Regions from separate parts of the Primorskyibacter flagellatus genome, predicted to be linked through region 2. Evidence: riboswitches for the same ligand, from Rfam matches in the RefSeq annotation. Region 2 holds a riboswitch; the other holds the start of a gene.
The links. Region 2 has a riboswitch for thiamine pyrophosphate ahead of ACN0WV_RS04485 (thiamine ABC transporter substrate-binding protein). Riboswitches for the same ligand answer to the same signal wherever they lie in the genome.
Positions count from the first base shown of each region.

Region 1: another riboswitch for thiamine pyrophosphate. It lies ahead of ACN0WV_RS06385 (bifunctional hydroxymethylpyrimidine kinase/phosphomethylpyrimidine kinase); the one in region 2 lies ahead of ACN0WV_RS04485 (thiamine ABC transporter substrate-binding protein).

Region 1 is NZ_JBLWVF010000004.1:9,097-13,839, reverse strand. Features, by position in the region: gene ACN0WV_RS06405 (thiamine phosphate synthase) at 1-446, opposite strand, end outside; gene ACN0WV_RS06400 (thiazole synthase) at 443-1,213, opposite strand; gene thiS (sulfur carrier protein ThiS) at 1,215-1,409, opposite strand; gene ACN0WV_RS06390 (FAD-dependent oxidoreductase) at 1,393-2,370, opposite strand; gene ACN0WV_RS06385 (bifunctional hydroxymethylpyrimidine kinase/phosphomethylpyrimidine kinase) at 2,367-2,750, opposite strand; TPP riboswitch at 2,796-2,896, opposite strand; gene ACN0WV_RS06380 (hypothetical protein) at 3,311-4,291, shown strand; gene ACN0WV_RS06375 (SH3 domain-containing protein) at 4,383-4,743, shown strand, end outside.
Region 2 is NZ_JBLWVF010000002.1:262,260-267,002, reverse strand. Features, by position in the region: gene ACN0WV_RS04495 (thiamine ABC transporter ATP-binding protein) at 1-269, opposite strand, end outside; gene ACN0WV_RS04490 (thiamine/thiamine pyrophosphate ABC transporter permease ThiP) at 256-1,773, opposite strand; gene ACN0WV_RS04485 (thiamine ABC transporter substrate-binding protein) at 1,749-2,732, opposite strand; TPP riboswitch at 2,772-2,871, opposite strand; gene aroC (chorismate synthase) at 2,964-4,088, shown strand; gene ACN0WV_RS04475 (AEC family transporter) at 4,081-4,743, shown strand, end outside.

The DNA of each region.
Region 1 (4,743 bases), on a different contig from region 2:
TCGCCAATGGCGCGCTTCCATTCGGTGACACGCTCAAGGCCCTGCTGGTGCCATTTCATCTTTTTCAGGATCGTCGGATAGACCGGGCCCAGTGCAACATAGTCAGGCGACATTGACAGGGCGCGGTCAAGTTCGGCGTGGTCGTGGGTGCTGATGCCCAGCCTGAGGCCAGCACGGCGAATGGCCGGAAGATCCGCAGTATCGAGATCTTCCTGCCCGAGATGCACCCACTCGCAGCCTGCGTCGATGGCGATCTGCCAATGGTCGTTGATCACCAGCGACGCGGAATGCGCGCGGCAGAGCGATTTCGCTTGGGTGATGGCGTTCCAAAGGTCGGCCAAGTCCATATCCTTGATACGAAGCTGCACCAGCTTCACGCCCAGCGGAAGCGTGCGGTGCAGCCAGCCGGCGTTGTCAAAGATCGGATAAAAGCGGTGTAGGCTCATGTCAGGAACGCCCTGCCGATGACGGGGGTCGAAGGGGCCGCCATGTCGCGTGGCTCCATCGGGTCGGCCTCGTAGGCGAGCCGCCCGGCCTCGACCGCGCGGGCGAAACCTTCCGCCATCCTCGCCGGGTCGCCCGCTTTGGCGACGGCGGTGTTGAGCAGCACCGCGTCATAGCCCAACTCCATCGCCGTGGCGGCCTGGCTCGGCAGACCGAGGCCCGCATCCACCACCATGGGCACGTCGGGAAACTGGGCGCGCAAGGTGCGCAGGCCATAGATGTTGGTCAGCCCCAGCCCGGTGCCGATGGGTGCGCCCCATGGCATGAGCACCTCGCAACCCGCCTGTAGCAGCCGGTCGGCAAGAACCACGTCCTCGGTGGTATAGGGAAAAACCTTGAAACCCTCATCGGTCAGAATGCGCGCGGCCTCCACCAGTCCGAAGGGGTCGGGCTGAAGGGTATCCGCATGGCCGATCACCTCGAGTTTGATCCAGGGCGTGTCGAACAGCTCGCGGGCCATCTGCGCCGTGGTCACCGCCTCGCGGACCGAATGGCAGCCTGCGGTGTTGGGCAGGAGTGTCACACCGAGGTCGCGGATCAAATCCCAGAATGCCGCGCCGGCGCGATCGCCGCCCGCCTCACGTCGCACAGAGACGGTGGCGATACCGGCACCGGAGCGGCGGAAGGCCTCGGCCAGAACCGCCGGCGACGGGTATTGCGCCGTACCCAGCATCAGACGCGAATTGATCTCGGTACCGTAAAGCAGCATCTCAGCCTCCCTGCCGCGGGGCGACGATCTCGATCCGGTCGCCAGGGGAAAGGGGGGCGTCGCGCGCCGTCGCCGGAACGAAACTTTCGTTGACGGCGGTGGCGACCTTGGCGTCGCGATAGCCCAGTTCGTCCAGCGCACCGGCGAGGGTTTGCGCCTGCACCTCGGTTGCGGTGCCGTTAACCGTGATCTGCATAGTAAAACTCCGGTTTGCTTTGGTCGAAGGCCAGTTCAGTCGCCATCCGTGCAAGCGCAGGCGCGAGCAGAAAACCGTGCCGGAACAGGCCATTGACATGGATCGTCTCGCCGCGCCGGACAAGGCGCGGCAGGTTATCGGGAAAGGCCGGACGTGCATCGGCACCGATCTCGATCAGTTCGGCCTCGCCAAAGGCGGGATGCAGCGCGTAGGCGGCCGAGAGCAGTTCCAGCACAGACCGAACGCGCCGGCGGCGATCGTCGCTTTCGATCTGTGTCGCGCCCAGCATGAAATGACCATCGGCACGGGGCACAACATAAAGCGGAAAGCGCGGGTGGAGCAGACGAACCGGGCGGGTCAGGCGGATGTCGGGCGCACGCAGCACAACCATTTCGCCTTTAACGCCGCGCAGATCGGGAAGCGCGTCACGCGCCGCGTGCCCACGGCAGTCGAAGGTCAGGCCATCGGCACGGCCCGGCTCTGCGATGAAGGTGACACCGTCGCGCTCAAGCCGCGTTCGAAGGTGGCGCAGGGCGGCGCGCGGGTCAAGGTGAGCCTCGGCGGTGACGTGCAGCGCCCGGTCGAAGCGGTCTGAGAGGTCCGGCTCCAGTGCTGCAAGGGCGGAACCGTCAAGCAGGGTGTGGCCCTCAATGCGGCGGGCGAAACGGTCGAGTTCGCGACGGTCGCGATTAAGGGCCACGACGACGGTGCCGCGCTGCGTGACACCCACGCCCTGCCGTTCCCACCAGCGAGCCGCCTGCTGACCCAGCCGAACCACCGGCTCTTCTGCCGTTTCGCCTTCGCAGAATGGCGCAAGCATGCCGCCCGCCCACCATGAACAATGGTGTGGTCCGGGCTGCAACACAGGATCGAAGACAGTGACCGCGCAGCCTCGGGCGACCAGTTCGGTGGCCACGCAGAGCCCTGCGACGCCAGCGCCGATGACGGTGGCCCGCGTCATGGCCAGTATCCGTGAAAATGGTGGACCGGGCCGTGGCCGCCGCCAATAGCCCGGTCATCAGCCGCGCAGATCGCGCCGTGCAGCCAGACCTGCGCACGCCCGGCCGGGCCTTCCAACGGCGCGCCTTTTGCCAGTTCGGCGGTAATGGCCGAGGATAGGCTGCATCCGGTGTCATGGGTATTCCAGGTGGTGACCCTTGACTGCTCCAACGCGATGGTGCCGGAAGCGGCGAGCAGCGCATCGACCGACTTTGCGACCAGCACCGGATCGCGCATCACGGGACCGCTGTAATCAGCGTCCGCTTCGGCAGGGACGGCAACGATCTCGGGCGAGAAAAGCATGCCGATCTTGATGACCTGTGGTGTCATTTCTTCCTCCACCGACGACGGGAGGAGGGAGAAAAGGCGGGCGGAGGTTGCCCCGCAGCCTGCTCGTGCTCCGTTCCCTCCGCCGGTATTGTCCGGATCAGGTTCGATGGGTTGGCTCGCGCCTCTCAGTCCCTCACGGAACACCCCAACGGATTCGCCTATGAGGTAGCAGTCGCCGTGCCGAGGTTCAAGCCGCGCGTGGGTGGACATTTCCCCGGACGCCGGAACGACCGCCTGCGCGGAGGGGCGCGCAACAGCACCGCGCAACTTCATAGAGCCGACGCGAGAAATCTCACCGTCAAGTGTGGCTCCGCGTATTCTCCTGCCCGGCACCCATGACGCAACGCTTTCTGGGATTTGAGACAATCGAGCCCGCAACTAATGGGCAGCCCTTTTAAATTTAAGATATTTTCCTTTTCCCCTGCGAACAGACGGGGCGTAACCAGCCCGACTTTGACAACCTTGGGTCGAAGACGACGTTACGGTCGGCCGGCTGAGTGACGGTAAGGCGCGTTGAACCCGTTCCTGCATCGGCGGGCGACTAGAACAGCAGAATTAGGGGATAGAAAACCATGGATTTCACGAAACCAGACCTCAAGGCCCGCTTTGCACAACTGGGCTTTCTCGTCCGGCACACTTTCACCATTGTCGGGCGAAATCGCGCGTTGTTGGGGCCGCTGATTGTCATGTGGGTCTATGCTGTGGTGATGACCGGCCTGTTCTTCGCCGGGCTTGTTCTTGCTGTTTACGAGAACGGCAACAGCACATGGTTCCTGCTCGGAGGGGCTGTGATGTTAATCTACAAGTTCTTTTTTTACAACCGCGCCGAACTGACGCTCAGCCGCCTGACATATGGCACCGCCACCGGTGGCACGCCCACCCGGCGTGAAGCACGACGCGAAATTACCGGCCTCGGCTCTCAGGTCCGCACCCTTGGCCTGCTGGACATGGCCGCCGTCTGGGTGGCCAGCCGCAAAAACAAGGAAGGCGGCCTGATGGCGATGTTACTGGGCGGCATCGTCGAAGTATGGGATCTGGTAAACCACTTCCTGCTACCGGCTTTCGCGATCGACCGGCTGAGCCTGGGCGACGGGGTTATCAAAATGAAACGATTGAAGGATCATGTGCCCGAAACCCTGGCTGGTGTGTTCGGAATCGACATTATGGGCGGCGTGATCGGCTCGCTGATGAAGCCGCTCTATGTCTTCGGTGGCCTTGCAGGGGTTGCTCTTGGCCTTTTCTTTGGCGGCGGTATGCCGGATGCCTTTTCGGCCGGGGCGCTTTCCGAAATTTCTCGCAACATGCCGCAACTGGGCCCGATCGGTCCGGACACCGTCTTTAACTGGCTGCCGGTCTTTGTTGTAGTCTCTGTCAGTGTCCTGCTGCACACGTTGTTCGCGCGTGTCGTGACCGCGATCAAGGTTGTCTATTTCACACTGTTCTATACCCGCATCATGCATCCCGAAGATCTGGCACCCGAAATGCGCGCGGGCCTTGAAGGATACCTTGATCTGGACACAGACGAGATGCCGACTGCTTCGGTGTCGATATGAGGATATGTGCCCGATCACTTGTGAGCTTGCCAGATTGGACACAGTTAACGCCAAGCGCCGGAAGGTCGGATCAGATAATGGGGGCGCGAAAATGACAGGCAAATTTATTACGGGAAGAGCCTTCTTCGCATTGCTCGCGCTACTGACATGTCTGAGCTTTGGCGCTGGCGTAGCCTCTGCGCAAGAGGTCGGCAGCTACGCCCATGTTCAGGCCGACGCGCTGAATCTGCGAACCGCTCCGGATACGAGGTCTTCCGTACTGCGCGCCCTGCCCTATGGAACGTCTGTCAGCATCCTTGACCGTCGCGACGGCTGGGCGAGAGTGTTCGTTCAAGGCGCTGACGGGCATGCTGCGGATGGTTGGGTCGCGGCGCGTTTTCTAGGGCAAGGTGCAAGGACTGGCACCGAAAGAAAACGCCCGATATTTCGGGGTCACCATCGAACCAGACCGG
Region 2 (4,743 bases):
TGCGTTACAGTAAGATGCGGAAAAAGGTTATTGTCCTGAAACAGCATGCCCACGGGCCGTTTGCCCGGCGCATCGCGGGTGATCTCCTGCCCGTCCCAAAGAATGCGGCCCGAAAGCGGGCTGCGGAATCCGGCAATCGCATCCAGAAGCGTCGATTTCCCTGCGCCCGACGGCCCGATGATGGCAACGGACGCGCCGGAGTGTAGGGTTAGATCCGCTGTCACACGAAACGCCCCTGCCCCGATCACCAGATCTTCAAGAACCAGCATTTGCGCGGCCTCCTCGGTCAAAAATCCAGAACAGCCCAAGGCTGAGCGCCAAGAGCAGGACCGCCGCCGCCGAGGCCTGATCCATCCGGTAGGCACCCATCAGACGGTAGATCTGCAAGGGCAGCGTTGCGCGGTCAGGATCGGCAAACAGCGCGATCACGCCCAGGTCGCCCATCGAAAGCGCCGCGCACAGACCCGCGGAAAACCCCAATGGGCGGCGCATACGCGGCAGATAGACCCAGCGCAGCCACGCAAGCGGGCTTAACCCCAGCGCGCCGCCAAGGCGACTGAAATCCTGCTGCAACGCCTCTGCCTCGGGCCTCAGGATGCGCAGCACGAAAGGCAGCGACAGCAGCGCATTAACCACGCCCGTCACCGGCAGGGCCAGCGAGAACGGATTGACGAATGCGCGCAGGATCAGGAACAATCCGGTGCCCAGCACCAGCGGGGACAGCGCGATGCCCGCAAGGCCCAGCAGCTCTCCGCGCCGTGTGGCCAGCGGGATGGCCCAGAAGATGCACAAAGCCGTGGACCCCAGCGCCACCGCCAGCGAATGCGCCGCTGCCGTCCAGACCGGCTCCGGCAGGCTGAACACGCCCAACGCGCCGCGCGCGGCCACCAATCCAAGCGGCGTCAAAAGAAACAGCGCCACCAGCATCAGCCAAAGCGTATCCAGAAGCCGCAGGCCCGTGCCGCCCGCATCCCAGCGCGGCACGACCCGGTCCATCCCTTCGGCCCCCAGACCCGTGCCTGACAGACGCAGCGCAACCAGACCGGCGACAAGTGCCAGTCCAAGCTGCACCAGCGCAAGCGAGGCCGCATGGGCAAGGTCGAAATCGAACCGCACCGCCTGATAGATCGCCAGTTCCAGCGTCGTCGCACGCGGCCCCCCGCCCAGCGTCAGCGCCACCGCGAAGCTCGACAGGCAGATGACAAAGATCACCGCGAAGGCACCGGGCAGAATCGAGGTCAGCATCGGCCGTTCCAGCACCCGGAAGACATCGCGCGAGGTGAATCCCAGCGTCGCGGCCAGCCGGAAGCGCTCGCCGGGAATCGCCAGCCACCCTTGCAGGATCAGCCGCGTGGCCAGCGGCAGGTTGAAGAAGACATGTGCAAGAACCACGCCGTGCAACCCGTAGATCGAGACTTCGGGCAGCCCAAACGCCTCAAGCACACGGTTCAACACCCCCGCCCGTCCGAAAACGGCCAGCAAGCCAAGAATGGCCACGATCACCGGCAGGATGAACGGGGCACCCAGCAAAGCGATCAGCAAACCGCGACCGGGAAAGGCGCGCCGCGCCAGCGCCCGCGCGACCGGGATCGCGAAGGCCACGCTTAGCGCTGCCGACAGAAGCGCCTGCACCAGCGTGAAACGCAGCGCGGCCCAATCGGCCGGCTCCAGCCCCGTCAGGACGCCTGCGCGCCACGCCACCGCCGCCACTGGCCCGAGCGTCAGCCCGGCAACCAGTGCCCCGGCGATCAGCGCGACAGGGCGCGTCGCCATTCCTCGACCGCTTCTTTCTGCACTGTGGCGGCTTCCGCCTCGTCAAAGAACAGCGTCTTTTCCGGCAGCGGCAGCGTGTCGAACCCTTCGGGCCACTCGGACCTTGGCAAGGCGGCGGGCAGCGACCAGTTGCCGGTCGGGATCATGCGCTGGAACTCTTCGCTGAGGACGTATTCCATGAACTGATCGGCCAGCTCCGGCTGATCGGTGGCCGCGATTTTGCCAACCAGTTCGACCATGAAATAGTGGCCTTCGGGAAAGATCGCGGCGACCTTGCTGTCGTCATCTTCCGCGATGATGTGATAGGCTGGCGAGGTCGTGTAGCTGAGCACCATGTCGGCCTCGCCATCGGTGAACAGGCCGTAGCTTTCCGACCAGCCCTTGGTGACGGTCAGGATCTTCGGCGCAAGCTGCTCCCACACGCTTTCCGCCTTGTCGCCGTAGATCGCCTTGACCCACAGCACCAATGCCAGACCAGAGATCGAGCTGCGCGGATCCTGAATCACGATCTTCAGATCATCCGGCGCGGCAAGAAGCGCCTCGAAACTGTCGGGCGCGGTGTCCACGCGCGTCTTGTCGTAGACAAAGGCCGTCTGGCTGTAGTTGAACGGCAGGAAGGTTTCGTCCGTCCACTCAATTGGCAGCGTCAGGGACGAAAGATCCTGCCCATGCGGTCCGAACAGCCCACTTTCGCGTGCCTTGGCCGTCACGTCGGTGTTCAGCCCGATCACCACATCGGCGCGGGTCTTGTCGCCTTCCAACATGATGCGTGGCAGCAGGTCGCCGGGCTTGTATTGCAGATCACAGCCGCAGAGCGCCTCGAATCCCGCCTCGATCGACGGGCCGGGGCCCCATTCGGATGTGAAGTAATCCGGAGCATAGACCGTCAGCACGGGCGTCTGTGCGCCTGCCGTGCCGGCAATCATCATTCCCGCAGCAAATGTCAGGGCCTTTTTCATCGGCATCCTCCTTATTGCGGCAGATGGGCAAGATAAGGAGCGTGTGTCCGATACCTTCCCTCCGCCGGTGTTAACCGGGTCAGGTTCAACGGGTTCGCGTCATGCATCTCAGCCTTTGCAGGCACCCCGAGGCTCAGCAATTGGTAAGGCTGCGATGCCCCGGTTTCAAGCGAAATCCCTTGAGGGTCCGGCGGCTCTGGCCTAACACCAACGCCCAAAGGAGCCCGTCCCATGAGCATGAATTCGTTTGGCCAACTTTTCCGCGTCACCACCTGGGGCGAAAGCCACGGGCCTGCACTTGGTGCCACGGTGGATGGCTGCCCGCCGGGGGTAAAGGTGGACGAGGCGATGCTTCAACACTGGCTGGACAAGCGCAAACCGGGCCAGAACAAATTCACCACCCAGCGGCAGGAGCCCGATCAGGTACGCATCCTGTCCGGCGTGTTCGAGGGCCAGACAACGGGAACGCCGATCCAGCTGATGATCGAAAACACCGATCAGCGCAGCAAGGATTACGGCGACATCGTCGAAAAGTTCCGCCCAGGTCATGCCGACATCACCTATTGGCAGAAATACGGCATTCGCGACTATCGCGGCGGGGGTCGGTCTTCGGCGCGCGAAACGGCGGCGCGGGTGGCGGCGGGCGGCATTGCGCGCGCCGTTATCGACGCGCTTGCGCCCAGCGTGAAGATCACCGGCTACATGGTGCAGATCGGGCCGCATACGATCACGGGCGAGCGGGACATGTCGCAGATTGACCAGAACCCTTTCTGGGTGCCCTCGGCAGAGACGGCTGAAACATGGGCCGACTATCTGAACGGGTTGCGCAAATCCGGCAATTCCGTGGGCGCGATGATCGAGGTCGTGGCGCAGGGCGTCCCCGCCGGTCTGGGCGCGCCGGTCTATGCCAAGCTGGACACCGATTTGGCCGCCGCAATGATGAGCATCAATGCGGTCAAAGGCGTGGAGATCGGCGAAGGCATGGCTGCCGCGATGCTGACCGGTGAAGAAAATGCCGACGAGATCTTCATGGGCAATGACGGCAAGCCGGTGTTTTCGTCCAACCATGCGGGCGGCATTCTGGGGGGCATATCGACCGGGCAGGATGTCGTGGTGCGCTTCGCGGTCAAGCCGACCTCTTCCATCCTCAAAACCCGCCAGACAATCACCAAATCGGGCGAAGCAGCAGAGATCATCACCAAGGGTCGGCACGATCCATGCGTGGGTATCCGCGCCGTACCGGTGGGCGAGGCGATGATGGCCTGCGTGATCCTCGACCACATCCTGTTACACCGAGGCCAGATCGGCGGCGAAGTCGGCGAGACGCGCGGCAAGGTCGGCCCAACGCTTGGCTGACATCTTTGCGATCACCTTCCCGATCTTTGCGTTGGTGGCACTGGGCTATGGCTGCGTCAGGGCTCGGGTTTTCAAACCGTCGGACATGCGGGTTCTGGGGCAGTATGTCCTGATGATCGCCCTGCCCGCGCTGCTGTTCAACGCCGTGGCGACGCGCAAGATCGCCGAGGTCATCGTGCCGTCATACATCGCGGTTTTCGCGCTTGGCGGGCTGGCGACGATTGCAATTGTCTACATCCTCGTAACGCTGCAAGGCACCGGACCTGCCCGCCGGGCGATTGCCGTGATGGGCTCTGCCTGTCCCAACTCTGCCTATATCGGCTTTCCGATGATGCTGCTGGTTTTTCCGGATCTCGCGGGACTGATCCTGGCGATGAACCTGGTGGTTGAGAATTTCGTGCTGGTCCCGATCAGTTTTGCCTTGCTGGAGCTGTCACGACCGCGCCAGGGCATGTCGCTGTGGTCAAGCGGCTGGCAGACATTGCAATCGGTTCTGAGACGACCGCTCGTCATCGGACTTCTGGCGGGTATGGTTGTCTCGGTGCTGGGGGTTTCCATTCCCCCCGCCCTTAGCCGCGTTTTGGAGATGACGGCAGCCTCTACCAGTGCCATCGCGCTTTTCGTCATTGGCGGAACATTGGCCGGATTGCCGATT